Regions from separate parts of the Aquamicrobium sp. YD-1-mutant5 genome, predicted to be linked through region 2. Evidence: predicted binding sites of a transcription regulator. Region 2 holds the regulator's gene; each other region holds the start of a gene.

Region 1 (4,312 bases), on a different contig from region 2:
CCAGCGGATGTCGGCACCGATACGGTCGAGCCCCTTCAGCTCCACTTCGGCGGCGATCCGGCCCTGCCGCAGGCGCAGCGCCAGCAGCCGCAGCAGCGAGGGCGCTTCCGCGGCCAGTCCGGCGAAATCAAGCGCCAGCGACTTCCCCTTGCCCATGAGGGCGCCGGGCCTGTAGCGGCGGATCATCTCTTCCTGAACGATCGGGCCGGCAACGGCCAGCGCGTCGAAATCGGGGTCGAGGCTGCGCATGACGCCGTCGGCGGTGATCAGCGCCTTGAACAGCAGGGCAAGGTCGGCGGGCAGGGCAAGGTCGTGCTCGCGCGCCAGCGCCATGAAATCGGTGATCGCCTCGCCCAGTCGCAGCGGCGGCACGCCATGGCGTGCGACGAAGGTGTCGCAGGCGGCCTCCAGCCGCGGCAGGTCGATGTCGGCCGCCCCCGACCATTCCATGAGAAGGGTGGCCACGCGCTCGCCACTGGTTTCCACGATGGCAGCCACCAGCATCAGCAACTGTTCGCGACGGCGCGAGCCCAGCCGGCCGACCATGCCGAAATCGATGAACGCAACCCGGTTGCCGGGCAGGGCGCGCAGATTGCCGGGGTGCGGATCAGCGTGGAACAGGCCGTCGACAAGCGCCATGCGCAGGAAGGCGGCGGTGCCGGTCCGGGCAAGCTCACGCCCGTCCAGCCCGGCGGCGTTCAGCGCGGCGTGGTCATTGGGAACGATGCCGTCGACATATTCCTGCACCAGAAGCCGCTCGGAACTCCATTCGGAGAAGATGCGCGGGATCTTTATGCGCTCCATAGGTTCGAGATTCTGCGCCACGGCCTCGCAATTGCGGCCCTCGGCGGCAAGGTCGAGTTCCTCGCCCATCGCCGCGCCCAGGTGATTGAGGATCTCGCGCGGCCGGTAGCGGGCGAATTCCGGCCATTGCGCCTCGACAAGCCCCGCCGCATGCGACAGCAATCTGAGATCGGCCTCGACCAGCGGCCTGAGGCCTGCCCGGCGCACCTTGACGACGACATCGGTGCCGTCCTGCAGCGTGGCGCGATGGACCTGTGCGATGGAGCCGGCGGCGAGCGCGGTGTGCGTGAAGCTTCGGAACACCGTGTCGGGCGCAGCGCCGAGGTCTTCCTCCACCTGCGCCCGGATCGCCTCCCACCGCTCGGGCGCGACATCGCTTTGCAGCCTCTCCAGCTCGGTGATCCACTCCGGCGACAGAAGATCGGCGCGCGTCGACAGGATCTGGCCGAGCTTAATGAAGGTCGGCCCAAGCGATTCGATGGCAAGCCGCAGCCGCTCCGGCTGCGACCGGCTTTCGGGGTCCGCATGCGATGCACGGGTGCGGCGTTTCGGCAGAAGGCCGCCGAGGCCCAGCCGGATGGCGATGTCGTCGACACCGAAGCGCACCAGCACGGCTGCAATCTCGGCGATGCGTTTGTGGTCGCGGGCGGCGGCGAAGGTGGTTTCGAGAACGGTCATCGCACTATCCCGCAAGCCAGCGATAGATGAGGTAGAGCAGAACCGCCCAGATGACGACGAGAATGCCCAGAATGACCGCTGCCGCCAGCAGCGGGCGCTTGAACCAGCGCGCGATCCAGCGGTCGGCCTTTTCGCCGGCTTCGAGATGGACTCCGGCCGGCAGCCGTTTGGCTATGAAGCCGACAGCCGCCGGCACGATGATCAGATCGTCGACGACGCCAAGCAGGGGAATGGTGAAGGGGATCAGGTCGATCGGGCTGAGCAGGTACAATCCCGTGGCAAGGCTGGCGAGCCGCAGCCAGCGTGGTGTGCGCGGATCGCGAAACGCATACCACAGCACCACGGCCTCGCGGCGGAACGCAAGGAAACGCCGCTTGAGAATGCCGAAAACAGCCAATCAGAAACCCTCCAAGCCGAGACGGATAAGATAGGCGTCTTCACGCGATGCTCAAGGTTTTGCAGCGCGGTCTTGCCGGCGCAACGGGCAGCCCTATCTGGAAACAGAATTCCCGACCTCGGCCCGGCCTGTTTTCGCAGTCGGTCTTGACGGGATTGATTTGGAACATATAGTGAACAAAATAATGAAGAGAACGCTGCAGCAACGTCTCGCCATTCTTTCCGACGCCGCCAAATATGACGCCTCCTGCGCATCGTCCGGCGGCCAGCGCCGGGATTCGCGGGCGGGCGGGCTGGGGTCTGCCGGAGGCTCGGGCATATGCCACGCCTATGCGCCGGACGGGCGCTGCATCTCGCTGCTCAAGATCCTGCTGACCAATTTCTGCATCTACGACTGCGCCTATTGCATCAACCGCTCGTCCAGCAATGTCGAGCGGGCGCGTTTCACGCCGCAGGAGGTGGTGTGGCTGACGCTGGAGTTCTACCGCCGCAACTATATCGAAGGCCTGTTCCTGTCCTCCGGTATTATTCGCTCTTCCGATTACACGATGGAGCAGATGGTGCGCGTGGCGCGTGACCTGCGCACGGTTCACAATTTCAACGGCTACATTCACCTCAAGACGATCCCCGAGGCGTCGCCGGCGCTTATCGAGGAGGCGGGGCTCTATGCCGACCGGCTTTCCATCAATATCGAGCTGCCGACGGAAACCGGCATGGCCGAGCTTGCGCCGGAAAAGCAGACTCCCGTCATTCGTCGTGCCATGGCGGATGTGCGCCTTGGCATCGAGGATGCCGCAGACCGGACGCTGGGCGGCCGCCCGCACCGGAAATTCGCGCCGGCGGGACAGTCGACGCAGATGATCGTCGGTGCCGATGGCGCCGACGATTCCACCATTCTCGCCAGCAGCGCCGGGCTTTACGGCAGCTACGGGCTGAAGCGGGTATATTATTCGGCGTTCAGCCCGATCCCGGACGCCTCGTCGCGCCTGCCGCCGCAGAAGCCGCCGTTGATGCGTGAGCACCGTCTCTATCAGGCCGACTGGCTCTATCGCTTTTACGGTTTCGAGGTGGCCGAGATCACGGCGGCCGGGACCGACGGCATGCTCGATCTCGACATTGACCCCAAGCTCGCCTGGGCGCTGGCGCACCGCGACCGCTTCCCGGTCGACGTCAACCGGGCGGGGCGGGAAATGCTGCTGAGGGTGCCGGGTTTCGGGGTGCGCACGGTGGACGCGCTGATCGCCGCGCGCCGTCATCGCCGCGTGCGGCTCGAGGATCTCGGCCGGCTGAAGGTGTCGCTGCGCAAGGTCAGGCCGTTCATCGTTGCCGAAGGGTGGACGCCGCTGCGGCTCATCGACCGGCAGGATCTGCGCGCGCTGTTCGAGCCGCCGGCCATGCAGATGTCGTTGCTGTGATGCCGGGCCTGTGATGCCGGGGTTGTGATGTACAGGATCTGTCTTTCCCGCAGGGGCAACTTTGGTGAATGGCGCGACGCGGCGCGCAGGCTGCTGCAGGCGGGCATCGCGCCTCACGAGGTGGACTGGTGTCTCGAAAGCGAGGGCGGACTGTTCGCCGCGCCGGGTCGGGCTTTGCCCGTGGCGACGCCGGCCATGCCGCGGCCCGTGGTGCCCGCGTCCTTTCCGGAACTGGCCGAAGCCATCGTCTGCTACAGCGATCCGGGATCTTTCGCGCTGCTCTACCGCCTGCTCCACCGGCTGCAGGGCGAACGGCATCTTCTGTCCGTGGCTTCCGATGAAGATGTGGTGCAGGCGTTAAGGCTGGCGAAATCCGTGCGGCGCGACTGCCACAAGATGACGGCCTTCGTGCGCTTCCGCGAGCTTGCGCATCCGGGGGAGGGTGGCCGGCGGCGCTTTGCGGCCTGGTTCGAGCCGGATCATTTCATCGTCGCACGCACCGCGCCCTTCTTCGCGGCGCGCTTCGCCGACATGGACTGGACGATCCTCACGCCGAAAGGGTCCGCGACCTTCGAGGCCGGCAAGTTGCGGGTGTCGGACGAGCCGGCGGCAAAGCCCGACCTTGCCGATCCGGCCGATGCGCTGTGGCTGACCTACTATGCCTCGATCTTCAATCCGGCCCGGGTGAAGGTGAAGGCGATGCGGGCCGAAATGCCGAAGAAATACTGGAAGAACCTGCCCGAAGCCGCCCTGATTCCGGAGCTGGTCGCCAGCGCGCAGGCGCGCGTGGCGGACATGGCCCGGCAGGAGGCGCTTGCGCCGCCGGCCTTTCATGCCCGGGTTCAGTCCCTGCATGAGGCGCGGCAAGCCGCCACGCCTGCCACGCCGCTGGCAGTCCTGCGCCGGCACGCCAGCGCCTGCACCCGCTGTCCCCTGCATTGCCATGCCACGCAGACCGTGTTCGGCGAAGGGCCGGACGCGGCCGACCTGATGTTCGTGGGCGAGCAGCCGGGCGACCG
Region 2 (4,312 bases):
CGAGCGGGCGCAAGCGTCTGACGATCGATGTCGTCTCCACAGAGAGGCCGAAACTACGCTACCAGCCGGAACGGGTACGAATTTCCGCCCGCAACCTGCCGCCGGAGATAGCAGCGGGCTCGGATGTGACCGGTCTCGTCCGCCTGCTGCCGCCGAGCGGGCCGATTCGGCCGGACAGCTACGACACATCCTTTTCCAACTATTTTGGTGGCATTGGCGCGAGCGGTTTCTTTCTCTCCGGACCAAAGCTGTCCGAGCAGACTGTCGCGCCGCTGGCTACCCGCGTCAGTGCAGCGATCGAGCGGGGGCGGCAGGCGGTTGCCGGGCGCATCAGGCACAGCATCGGCGGGCCAGAAGGCGAGATCGCGGCAGCGCTGATCGTCGGGGTGCGGGCGGGCATTCCAGAAGAGATAAACGAGGCAATGCGCAAGACCGGCATCTATCACATCATCTCCATATCCGGCCTGCATATGGCGCTGGTGGCGGGTACGGTGATGGGATTGATGCGCGGATTGTTCGCCGCATTCCCGGATTTTTCCTCCCGTCATCCGGTCAGGAAATATGCAGCCCTTACCGCGCTTTTTGCGATTTTCGCCTACCTGCTGATATCCGGCATGGTGGTGGCTGCCGTGCGCTCGTTCATCATGCTGGCCGTGATGTTGGTGGCCGTGCTGTTCGACCGCAGCGCGCTGACCATGCGCAATCTCGCTATTTCGGCGATCATCGTCATCCTGGTCACGCCCCATGAGGTGGTGGGGCCGAGTTTTCAGATGTCGTTCGCGGCAACGGCGGCGCTGGTCGGCGCCTATGCGGCATGGTCGGACTACAAGGCGCGCCGACCTGTTGCGCGGGTTTACAAAAAGTCCGGTCTCGCTCGGTCGCTGATCCGCGCTCTGGTCACCATGATGGTTGGCCTTGCCGCAACGTCCGTGGTTGCCGGCGTTGCCACGACCCTCTACGCGGCATGGCATTTTCAGCGCATTGCACCGCTCAGCCTGCTGGCCAATCTGGCGGTGATGCCCGTCGTCTCGATCATCGTCATGCCATTTGCCGTTTTTGCATCGCTCGCCATGCCTTTCGGGCTGGATGGCCCTCTCTTGCAAATCATGGGCAAGGGGCTGACGGCAGTGATTTTCCTTTCCGAAAAGATCGCGGACATGTCGCCAGTCGACGCGATCGGGCTGATTCCACCCGAGGCAGTGCTTCTGGCGACGATTGCGCTGGTGATTGCAACGATGACGACAACATGGCTGCGCCTTGTCGCACTGCCATTCGCCATAGGCAGTATGCTGACGCTTGGCTCTGCCCGAACGCCTGACATTCTCATTTCAGAAGATGCCCGGCTGATTGCCGTCGCCATGGAAGGGGGGCAGGTTGCGGTCAACCGCCCCCGCCCGAGTGCCTTCACCATGGATAACTGGAGCCGGGCGATGGATGCAGAAACGATATTGCCGCCAACCCGCGTAAAGCCGCCGGACGAGGGTATTTTTCTGCAGGATTTTATCGCTCCTGCGAGGCAGGAAAGCAAAGCAGCAGGGTTTGTATGCTCCGAGAAAACATGTGCTTTGCGCAGTCCCTCTGGTCTGCTTGTCGTGCAGGTTCAGGATGCGGGTATGGCCGCCAAAGCATGTGCCCATGCAACAGTCATCGTGATCGAGGACGCGGTGATGCGTAACCCGTGCCGAAAATCTCAGGCAATTGTGGTGACCCGTCGGAAGCTGGCGCAAAAGGGAAGTGCCGAAGTCTATCTGGAAAAGGTCGACGCTGCTTCTGGTGTTCCAGTCGGAAATTCATTGCCAATCATCGGAGAGCCAAAGGTGCGCTTCGCAATCGAAGGGGATTATCGGCCATGGCACACCCAGCGCCGATACTCGCGGGAAGCACGTGGCTTGCCGCCCTATGAGAGAAAAGTTGCCTCAGCACCTGCGGAAACGCCTGTTCTCTCAGCCCCGGACAAGATCGAATAAGCGATAAAGACAGGGCGTATCCGGAACGGTTTCCGCCTCGTCTGGCAGGTCCGTTTCTGCGGGTGGATCAAATGCAGACCCAGTTACGCAGGAAAATCGACCATCGTGACAGATAGCTGGACGGGCCGCTCGCCTATGGAGCTAAAATCTGCTCACCGATCGTACAGGTCGTAAAGTGCCCTTTAGCTATCGGCGATCAACGCTTTGAGAGCGCTCAAATGGCGACCTCAACATTTCAATCATTTCCTCAGGATGTTGTTTTAAGATGCTGATAAACAATGTTCCTCAGAACGGATGGAAGGCAAAAAATCCGGTTCGTTCTGTTTCATTTCCGGATCAGTAACGGCGGATCAATCCGACCAGCCTGCCTTGCACCTTGACGCGGTCGGGTCCGAAAATCCGGGTTTCGTAAGCCGGATTGGCGGCTTCAAGCGCGATGGAGGCGCCTTTGCGACGGAACCGCTTCAGGGTTGCTTCCTCCTCGTCAACGAGTGCCACGACTATATCGCCCGGGGTGGCTGTATCGCCGTTGCGGATGATGACGGTATCGCCATCGAAAATGCCGGCTTCGATCATGGAGTCGCCCCGAACTTCGAGGGCATAATGCTCGCCGCCCGACAGCATTTCCGGCGGCACCGAAATGGAATGTGTCTTGTGCTGGATCGCATCGATCGGAACACCCGCAGCGATCCGCCCCATCACGGGGATGGAAACCGCCGAGGCGCTGTCATCCTCATTGCTGGCGATCTGCGGCTTGCGAACATCCTTTGCCGGCTGCCCGAGGCTTCCCTGAATGACGCTGGGTGAAAATTTTCGCGCACTGTTCAGACCGGGGGCAATGGAATCTGGCAGGCGCAGCACTTCCAGCGCACGCGCCCGATTGGGCAGGCGACGGATAAACCCACGTTCTTCCAGTGCGGTGATCAGGCGATGGATGCCCGACTTCGAGGCAAGGTCCAGCGCTTCCTTCATTTCGTCGAAAGAGGGCGGAATGCCACTCTCCTTCAACCGCTCATGGATAAAGAGAAGCAGTTCATGTTGCTTGCGCGTCAGCATAGGTTCCCCCGGCAGCGGCGAATCCAGAATCGGAAAACAAACCCGGAACAAACACTATATGTTCCAGTTGTGTTCCGCAACCGCTTAAAATCAGAACGACCGGGGACGGCTTCAGCCGATCATCATCAACTGGCAGGGATCGCCGATTTCCGATGCCGGCTGGAAGGGGGCGCGTATGACCAGTCCCCCTGATGCGGCCATGGTGCGCAGCATGGAAGAATCCTGCACACCGAAGGGCGTGGCAATCAGCTGGCCGTCGCGTTCCTCAATGGCTGCACGAACATAGTCCTGACGATGGTCGTTGGCTGAAACCGGTGCCCCGAGCGTCGCTGTCCTGATGTCCTGACGGAAAGGGCGGCCGCCAAGGCGGGCGAGCAGAGGTTTCAGGAAAAGCTGCGAGCAGACGAGGCTCGCCACGGGATTTCCGGGCAGGCCCAGACATCTGATGTTGTCCATTCTGCCGAACATCAGCGGCTTGCCGGGCCGCATGGCGATCCGCCAAAAGTCGAGCGTCATGCCTTCGCGCGTCAGAACCTTGTGAACGAGATCGTGATCGCCCACGGAGGCTCCGCCAGATGTGACGATGACGTTCGCACCGGCCGCAACAGCCTGTTTCACCAGCGCCGAGATTGCATCCTCGCGATCTGGTGCGATGCCGAGATCGAGAACATCGGCGCCCACGGCGCGGGCCGCGGCTGCGATGCCATAGCTGTTGGATGAAATGATCTGACCCGGTCCCAGTTCGCTTCCAGGCAGGCGCAATTCGTCGCCGGTGGCGATGATGGCGACCAGTGGCCGTCTGACGACCGTGAGGCGCGCGTGATTGGCCGAAGCGGCGAGCGAAAGCGCGCTGGCGCGCATCAGATGGCCTTTTTCGACGAGAAGGTCGCCAGTCGTGAAATCCAGACCGGCGCGCCGCACATTGCGACCGGCAGCGGTCGGCTCACGCAGGCGGATCACGCCATCTGCCGGCCTGTCGACATTTTCCTGAATAACGACCGTATCGGTTCCCGCGGGTAGGGGCGCGCCGGTGAAGATGCGCACGCACTGGCCGGCTTCGACAGAGCCTGAAAACATGCTGCCAGCGGCCACTTCGCCGATGACGGCCAGCTCACTGCCCGTGATCTGCGCGTCGGCGCCCCGCATGGCATAGCCATCCATTGCCGAGGCGTTGAAGGGAGGCTGCGTGCGCAGCGCCACGATCGACTCGGAAAGCACGCGATCATACGCATCGTTCAGGGGCACGCTTTCACCACCGAGGGGCCCGACATCCTCCAGAAGGCGTTGCA
Region 3 (4,312 bases), on a different contig from region 2:
GTGTGAACCGTTGGCAGCGGTGTTGTGAAGCCGTCGGCTTGTTTTGTAGAACCCTTCCCGTGTCGAAGAAACCGGCAAGAATGAGCAGGAGCCGGCTCATGGAAAGCTCCGTCTGATGACGGGGTGCCCAAACCGGCTGCCCGGATATCAGGTGCGGTTCGCCTCGCCGCGGGAGTGGACAAAACTGCTCGCTTCGCCGTTCAGACCGCGGCTTGCTCCAGCTGTGCCGCGCTTAAAGCGGTATGCCCTGAAAGCCGTGTGGCCATCTCGCACACGGACAAGGAAAGTGTTTCGGTTCTGTCAGATCAAGGCGGGAATGCGCGCTGCTGAAGGGCGCAGGCAAGAGCCTGAAGCGCTCCGCGATCACGCGGAATCGGGCGCCATGCTTCCGGATCTCCATCTTCACGCATGCCATTCCCAAACCTGCCCGCAACCGTTTTGGCCACATGCTTCAGTCGGCATCCTCCACGATGCGTAGTCGCAGTTGTCCGGTTCTGGATGTGGCCGCAGGGGCACTTGCGGCCTCGTCGGCACCGGAGCCGGTCTGTCCCGCATTGCTGCTCAGTTCGAGCGCCTCGATCTTCTGTCCGCGCTTCGTCACTTTGGAGGCTGAGACGAGGATTTCATCTATGTCCCGGGTGGCCTGACCGAAATGCGTCTGCAACCGGCGCACGCGCTCATCCAGCCGCGCGACGTCCTCCATCAGGCGGATCACCTCGCCCTGAATGACATGGGCCTGCTCGCGCATGCGCGCATCCTTGAGGATCGCCTGTATGACCTGGATCGACAGCATCAGCAGCGATGGCGAGACGATGACGATGCGGGAGCGGTGGGCGCGCTGCACGAGCGCCTCGAAATTCTCGTGAATTTCGGCGAACACCGATTCGGAGGGCACGAACATGAAGGCCGTGTCCTGTGTCTCGCCCTGAATGAGATATTTACCGGCAATGTCACGGATGTGGATTTCGACGTCGCGCCGGAAGGCCTGTGCCGCGGCCTTCTGCGCCTCCGGCGTTTCGGCCGCGCGAATGGCGTTCCACGCCTCCAGCGGAAACTTGGCGTCGATCACCAGCGAGGGCGCGTCGTTCGGCATCCTGACAAGGCAGTCCGGCCGGTTGCCGTTTGAAAGCGTGGCCTGAAACTCATAGGTGCCCATAGGCAGCCCGTCGGCGACGATGGCCTCCATGCGCGACTGGCCGAAGGCGCCGCGCGTCTGCTTGTTGGAAAGGATCGCCTGAAGCTGCACGACCTGCCCGGCCAGCGCCTGTATGTTACCCTGCGCACTGTCGATGGTGGCCAGCCGTTCCTGTAGCCGCGAAAGGTTTTCGTGCGTGGTGCGGGTCTGTTCGCTGATGGTCTGGCCGAGCCGCCCGCTCATGGCATCGAGCCGCTGGCTGATCGATTGCGTCAGTTCCGCCTGCCTCGTGCCGAATACTTCGGCGATGGCGCCCATGCGGCCCTGCATCTCGGCCTGGCTGCGCAGGATTTCCACCATCCGCGCCTCCGCATCGCGGGCGTTTTCTGCCGCTTCCGACACGGCAATGGCCCGGGCCCGGGAAAACCGCAACAGCGCGACGATCATCGCCACCGACAGGCACAGGAATGCAACGGCGCAGAAGGCCAGCACCTGACCAAGCGTGATCGTGGTGGCGCCAAGCTGGATGATGGTTTGAGAAAAGATGTCGCTCATGCCGGCATGATAACAGAATTGCTCCTCTTCACCAGATCAAAACGTGAACAAGCATTGACCTTCACGGTTGACGGCGCATTGGCGAGGTCTTAGGTGAGCAGGATGACGATCAAGCCGCTCATCATCCTTCCCGATCCCTTGCTGCGTCAGGTGTCCAAACCGGTCGAGCGCGTCGACGATTCGCTGCGCAGGCTGGCCGACGACATGCTGGAAACCATGTATGACGCCCCCGGCATCGGCCTCGCCGCCATCCAGATCGGGCTGCCGATGCGGTTGCTGGTCATCGACCTCGCCAAGGAGGATGACGAACCGGCGCCGCATGTCTTCGTCAATCCCGAAATCCTGGAAAGCAGCGACGAGCGCTCCGTCTACGAAGAGGGTTGCCTGTCGATCCCCGAATATTACGCGGAGGTCGAGCGCCCCGCATCGGTGCGGGTGAAATATGTCGACCGGGACGGCAGGGAGCAGGAGATCAAGGCCGAAGGGCTGATGGCGACCTGCCTTCAGCATGAGATCGACCATCTCAACGGCGTGCTGTTCATCGACCACATTTCAAAGCTCAAGCGCGATATGGTGATGCGCAAGTTCCGCAAGCTGGCGCGTGACAAGCCGGCTCCGAAGCTCGTAGGCTGAAACCATGGCTTTGCGCGTCGTCTTCATGGGCACGCCGGAGTTTTCGGTGCCCACGCTCCGCGCTGTTGCCGAAGCAGGCCACCAGATCGTCGCCGTCTATACCCAGCCGCCGCGCGCGGCGGGTCGGCGCGGGCTGGAACTCACGCCTTCGCCAGTCCAGCGCGAAGCCGAAAGGCTCGGCATTCCCGTTTTCACGCCGCTTTCGCTCAAGTCCGCAGATGAGCAGGACGCCTTTCGCGCACTGAATGCCGATGTGTCGGTCGTCGTCGCCTATGGCCTGCTTCTGCCGCGCGCCATTCTGGAAGCGCCGCGCTTCGGCTGCCTCAACGGCCACGCCTCGCTTCTGCCGCGTTGGCGCGGCGCCGCCCCCATCCAGCGTGCCATCATGGCAGGTGACACCGAAACCGGCGTCATGGTCATGCGCATGGAGGAGGGGCTGGATACGGGCCCCGTCGCCCTGACCCGCAAGGTTGCCATCGGCGCGGACATGACCGGCGGTGAACTGCACGATGCGATGATGCCGGTCAGTGCGGAACTGATGGTGGAGGCGCTGGCGAAGCTTGAAGCCGGCACGCTCGGCTTCGTGCCGCAACCTGAGGAAGGCGCGCTCTACGCCAGAAAAATCGACAAGGCCGAAACCCGGATCGACTGGAGCCGCCCGGCACCTGAGGTCCACAACCACATTCGTGGCCTGTCGCCGTTTCCGGGAAGCTGGTGCGAGTTCGGAGCGGGCGGCAGGCCGGAACGGCTGAAGCTGTTGCGCTCGACGCTGGCTGAGGGAGCAGGCGAGCCGGGCACCGTGCTCGACGATGCGCTCGCCATCGCCTGCGGCACCGGCGCGGTGCGGCTTGCCGAAGTGCAGCGGGCGGGCTCGCGCGCCGTTTCCGCCGGCGAATTCCTGCGTGGGGCGCGGCTGGACGTCGGAACCAGGCTCTCATGAGCATGATCCGCCCCATCACGGTTCGCCCGGCCGTTCCCGAAGATCGGGCAGCCATTCGTATTGTCGAGGCAAGGGCATTCGGCCGCGATGACGAAGCCGATCTGGTCGAGGCCCTCGTTGCCGCCGGTGATGATGTGCTTGAACTGATCGCAGAACAGGATGGGCGGATCGTCGGCCATGTTCTGTTCACGCGTCTGAAGGTCAGGGGCGCGGCTCAGGACATCAGCGGCGTGGCGCTCGCGCCGCTGGCCGTCCTGCCGGAATTCCGGAAAGCCGGCATCGGCAGCGCTCTGGTCGAAGAAGCGCACAGGCTTTTGCAGGGACGCGGCGAAACGCTTGCCGTGGTGCTCGGTGATCCCGCCTATTACCGGCGCTTCGGCTACAGCCACACGCGCGCGGCCGCTTTCGACAGCGTGTTCCAGTGCGCGGAGCTGATGGCGCTGGCATGGGGCGATGCCCCATTTGAAGGCCGGCTTGTCTATGCGCCTGCCTTCGGCGCCGAAGCGGCCGGCTGAGGGCATCGCCATGCCACGCTATCGTCTCGATCTCGAATATGACGGCAGGCCCTATGCCGGCTGGCAGCGGCAGGCCGATCACCCTTCGGTGCAGCAGGCGATAGAAGAGGCGATCTTCAGGCTCAGCGGCGAAAAGGTGTCGATCGGCGGTGCTGGCCGTACCGATGCCGGCGTTCATGCCACCGCGCAGGTCGCGCATGTCGACCTGACGAAGGAGCGGCGGGCGGATACGGTGCGCGATGCGCTCAATGCGCATCTGCAGCAGGCTGGTGAGCGGGTGGCCATTCTGCGGGCGCAGATGGTAAGCGACGATTTCGACGCGCGCTTTTCCGCGCTCGGGCGGCATTATCTCTATCGCATCTCGAACCGCCGCGCCCCGCCCGCGCTGGAGAAGGGCAAGGTGTGGTGGGTGCCGAAACTGCTCGACACGGATGCCATGCACGAGGCCGCCAGAGAGCTTCTCGGCAGGCACGACTTCACCACCTTCCGATCCGTGCAATGTCAGGCCAACAGCCCCGTTCGCACGCTCGACCG
Region 4 (4,312 bases), on a different contig from region 2:
CATCATGAAGGCGGCGCTGCCGGAAATCTTCACCGGCATGCGCATCGGCATCGGCGTCGGCTGGACGACGCTGGTGGCGGCCGAAATGGTGGCGGCCAGCCGCGGCCTCGGCTTCATGGTGCTGAATGCAGCCGAATATCTGGCGAGCGACACCGTCATCATGGGCATCATCGTGATCGGCGTCTTCGCCTTCGCCTTCGACCTGCTCATCCGCCATCTCGAAAAGGTTTTTATCCCGTGGAAGGGACGCATCTGACGGACCTTCAACCGAATGAACCTGACAAAAGCCGGCGTACCTCGCCGGCTTTTTTATATTTGCACCCGCGTCTCGTGCTCCGTGCACATGCTTCGTGCGCGGTAGCAATTTCAGCAGAAGTGCGCTGCGGTTGTGCGCTCCGCATCGCCCGAAAATAAAGGATCGGAGCATTTCTGCGATCCGGGGAAAAGTAGAAATGCTCCAATCCGGTGCAGCCGACACCTGCTGCGCCGCCATCCGATCAAGTGCCATTCACCACGCCGGCAAAAAACCGTCGCGGATCAGTACGGCAAGCGCCGCCAACCGCCCCTTGCCGAGCCTCACGCACGCATGCAGGGAAGCTGCCACGCGCGCGATGATCACTCAGGCCGGCAACCCGGAGGCAAAGCTATGCAGCTTTCGCCATGAGCCCGGTCTCCATGCGGTAGGAAATCGCCTCCGCCACATGGATGCGGCCCATGCCCTCGCTACCGTCGAGATCGGCCAGCGTGCGTGCTACTTTCAGCACGCGATGATAGGCACGGCCGGAGAAGCCGAGCTTTTCGCTGGCATCCTGCAGAAGCACCATTCCTCCCTGATCGGGGGTGGCGACCGCCTCGATCAGCGAAGGTGGGCATTGGGCGTTGGTCAGCGCTCCATCGGCACCCAGCGCCTCGAAGCGGGCGCGCTGGAGATCGCGCGCCCGCGCCACGCGCGCGGCGACGGCAGCGCTCGCTTCCGACTTTCCCGGGCGGATCAGGTCGGCAGCTGAAACCGCCGGCACCTCTATCCTGAGATCAATGCGGTCCAGCAAGGGTCCGGAGATGCGCGCCTGATATTCCGTTCGGCATCGCTCGCCGCGCGCGCAGCGGAAACCGGGCTCGCCGGCCATGCCACAGCGGCAGGGATTCATGGCGGCGACCAGCTGGATCCGTGCCGGATAGCTGATGCGGTGATTGGCACGCGCGATCATGCAGGAACCCGTTTCGAGCGGCTGGCGCAGGGCATCGAGCGTCTGCGGCGAAAATTCGGGAAACTCATCCAGAAACAGCACACCGTGATGGGCCAGCGATATCTCACCGGGACGCGCCCTGAACCCGCCGCCCACCAGCGCCGCCATCGAGGCGGAATGATGCGGGGCGCGGAACGGCCGGCGATCGGTGAGCCGCCCGCCCGCCAGTTCCCCGGCAATCGACGCGATCATCGACACGTCCAGCAATTCGCGCGGGGAAAGCGGCGGCAGGATCGACGGCAGCCGCTGGGCCAGCATGGATTTTCCCGAGCCCGGCGGACCGGTCATCAGCAGATTGTGACCGCCTGCGGCCGCCACCTCCAGCGCCCGGCGCGCACTTTCCTGCCCCTTGATGTCGGCCAGATCCGGCAGATCGGTGCTGCCGGCACGCACGCCGGGCTCAGGCCTTGTGAGCACCTGCGTGCCCCGGAAATGATTGGCGAGCGCAATCAGGCTGCGCGGCGCCAGAAGATCGAACTCGCCGCCCGCCCACGCCGCCTCGGCCCCGCAATCATGAGGACAGATCAGCCCCCGGCCCTCACCATTGGCGGCAATCGCCGCCGGGAGTGCTCCGGCGACCGAAGCGATGGCGCCGTCCAGCGACAGTTCCCCCAGAACCACATAGGCGCTCAGCGCCTCGCCCGGAATGACCCCGATCGCGGCCATCAGCCCCAGCGCAATCGGCAGGTCGTAATGGCTGCCTTCCTTGGGCAGATCGGCAGGCGCCAGATTGACCGTCACGCGTTTGGCGGGCATCGACAGGCCGGAGGCATGAAGGGCGGCCTGCACACGCTCGCGGCTTTCCGCGACCGCCTTGTCGGGCAGGCCGACGATGGACATGCCCACCTTTCCCGGCGCCACCATGATCTGCACGTCGACGGGCACCGCCTCGATGCCCTGAAAGGCCACCGTTCGCACGCGTGAAACCATGCTATGCCTCCCCCTGTGCGTCTCTGGAGCGCGCCCCGGGACGTCAAAACCCGAGTTCGCCCGTCGGGCCGGACCTTCCCCTTGGTCAGGCACACAGGAAAGCACGATTTCTCAAAGCGCGCAAGAACAATACAGGAACAAATACCAGTTCTGAGTGCACTCAGGTTGCAGACAATTGCAAAAGCGGAACAGACGTTCCTGCTGCCCCTGCGTCAGAATTTTCTCGATGCCCCTTGGGAAGCGTCCTGACCCGTGCGGCCGGCCAAAACCTTTCAGGTGCCCCGTGGCTTCGCCCTGCTGGTGGCCTGCGCCTGAAGCGGGTTCTCCGGCCAGACATGTTTTGGATAGCGCCCGCGCATATCGGAGCGCACATCCGCCCATGAGCCGCGCCAGAAGCCCGGCAGGTCGCGCGTGGTCTGGATCGGCCGGTGTGCCGGGGACAGCAGTTCCAGCGTCAGCGGCACGGTGCCGCCGGCAATGGCCGGGTGGGTGGCGAGACCGAACAGTTCCTGTACGCGGATGGCCAGCACCGGCTGCTCGCCATCATAGCGGACCGGCACGTGGCTGCCCGATGGCGCATCGAAATGGGTGGGCGCCAGCGCATCGATGCGCCGCTGAAGATCGTGCGGCACCAGCGCGGTGAGGCCGGCAATGAGCGCGCCGCCGCTGATGGAGGCGAGCGAGGCCGAGCCGGTGAGGAAGGGCAGCAGCCAGTCCTCAAGCCGGGCGGTCAGCGCCTCGTCGCCCATATCCGGCCACGGATCGCCAAGACCCTTGTGCAGCCATGACAGGCGCTGGCGCAGCGTCATTGCCTCCTTGCCCCATGGCAGGATGGAGACACCGTGCGCTCGCACAGCATCGAGCACGGCTTCATTCGCCGTGTCGCCGGTCGGGGCGGGCAGCATGCGCTCGGCAAGCACGATGGCGCCCAGACGGCTTTGCTCGCGCACCCGCACGCTGCGGCGCTCGAGATCGAACAGCGTGTCGCGACGGCTTTCGATGGCGTGGCCGAGAAGCGCGCGGATGTCGTCCTCGCCTACGGCGGCTGCGGCCATGATGCGCGCATTCTGCGCCTTGCCCTGCAAGTCTGCGACGACGAGAAAGGGTTCCGCAGCCAGCGGATCGGCCGCATCGAGCATCGCGCCCGAACCGTTGGCGAGCACGAAGCGGCCGCGTTCGCCGCGCGCCTTGGCGACGCGATCCGGCCATGCGTGCAGCAGCAGTGTGCCGGGCGAGGATGGGTCGTCGCTGTTCACGCCCCCGCCGGCGCTGCGGGCCAGCCGCTGCGCCAATTGCCGCGCCGCATTGGCGCGGGGTGATTTTTCGCCGGCAAAGCGCATCAGCCGCCGTTCCAGATCGGCGCTGTCGCCGCCCAATCCGCGTTCGGTCAGAAGCACGGCGAGAAGGGCCGCGTCCCGCTCACGCCCATTTCGGGCAGCCTCGGCCACCATATGGGCAAGCCGCACCGGCAGAGCGAGGCGTCGCATCGCCTGCCCGGTTCCGGTCAGGCGGCCGTCCGCATCGATGGCATCCAGCGTGCGCAAAAGATTGCGCGCCTCATTGAGCGCCGGGCCGGGCGGAGGATCGAGGAAGGCAAGGCTTGCGGGATCGGCAACGCCGAAGGCCGCGCAGTCCAGCAACAAGCCGGAGAGGTCGGCGGCGAGGATTTCGGGCGGCGTGAAGGCGGGCAGCGCCGCCGTCTGCTCGGCCCGCCACAGCCGGATTGCCACGCCAGGCTCCGTGCGCCCGGCTCGCCCGGCGCGTTGATCGGCCGAGGCGCGCGACACGCGCACCGTCTCCAGCCGGGTGAGGCCGCTGGCGGGCTCATAGGCAGGCAGGCGCGCCAGTCCGCTGTCGATGACGACGCGCACGCCGTCTATGGTGATCGAGGTCTCGGCGATCGCAGTGGCCAGCACCACCTTGCGGCTGCCAGCGGGCGGCGGGCGGATGGCGGCGTCCTGCGCCTTCGCATCCATCATGCCGTAGAGCCGCACGATGTCGGTGTCGGCCCCGATGCGCCCTTCCAGACGCTCGGCGGTGCGCTCGATCTCGCGCTGGCCGGGCAGGAAGGCAAGCACGCTGCCGGCCTCTTCCAACAGGGCCGCGCGGATGGCGGCGGCCATGGCATCCTCGAC

The links. The regulator LexA, encoded in region 2, represses DNA repair genes until DNA is damaged. The targets are predictions, from matches to a motif close to TGTTCNNNNTGTGTTCNG.
Region 1: AC5XE7_RS07275 (putative DNA modification/repair radical SAM protein) is a predicted target of LexA. The motif match lies at 2,041-2,058, and genes of this name have one in related genera.
Region 3: AC5XE7_RS09690 (DNA recombination protein RmuC) is a predicted target of LexA. The motif match lies at 1,723-1,740, and genes of this name have one in related genera.
Region 4: AC5XE7_RS09260 (YifB family Mg chelatase-like AAA ATPase) is a predicted target of LexA. The motif match lies at 2,300-2,317, and genes of this name have one in related genera.

The regions. Positions count from the first base shown of each region.
Region 1 is NZ_JCAKKP010000003.1:590,971-595,282, reverse strand. Features, by position in the region: gene AC5XE7_RS07285 (ABC1 kinase family protein) at 1-1,482, opposite strand, end outside; gene AC5XE7_RS07280 (YkvA family protein) at 1,487-1,879, opposite strand; gene AC5XE7_RS07275 (putative DNA modification/repair radical SAM protein) at 2,064-3,293, shown strand; gene AC5XE7_RS07270 (UdgX family uracil-DNA binding protein) at 3,321-4,312, shown strand, end outside.
Region 2 is NZ_JCAKKP010000001.1:345,487-349,798, forward strand. Features, by position in the region: gene AC5XE7_RS01675 (ComEC/Rec2 family competence protein) at 1-1,967, shown strand, start outside; gene lexA (transcriptional repressor LexA) at 2,304-3,023, opposite strand; gene AC5XE7_RS01685 (molybdopterin molybdotransferase MoeA) at 3,135-4,312, opposite strand, start outside.
Region 3 is NZ_JCAKKP010000004.1:430,373-434,684, forward strand. Features, by position in the region: gene AC5XE7_RS09690 (DNA recombination protein RmuC) at 452-1,690, opposite strand; gene def (peptide deformylase) at 1,793-2,323, shown strand; gene fmt (methionyl-tRNA formyltransferase) at 2,328-3,263, shown strand; gene AC5XE7_RS09705 (GNAT family N-acetyltransferase) at 3,269-3,778, shown strand; gene truA (tRNA pseudouridine(38-40) synthase TruA) at 3,789-4,312, shown strand, end outside.
Region 4 is NZ_JCAKKP010000004.1:332,577-336,888, reverse strand. Features, by position in the region: gene AC5XE7_RS09265 (ABC transporter permease subunit) at 1-256, shown strand, start outside; gene AC5XE7_RS09260 (YifB family Mg chelatase-like AAA ATPase) at 645-2,177, opposite strand; gene hrpB (ATP-dependent helicase HrpB) at 2,450-4,312, opposite strand, start outside.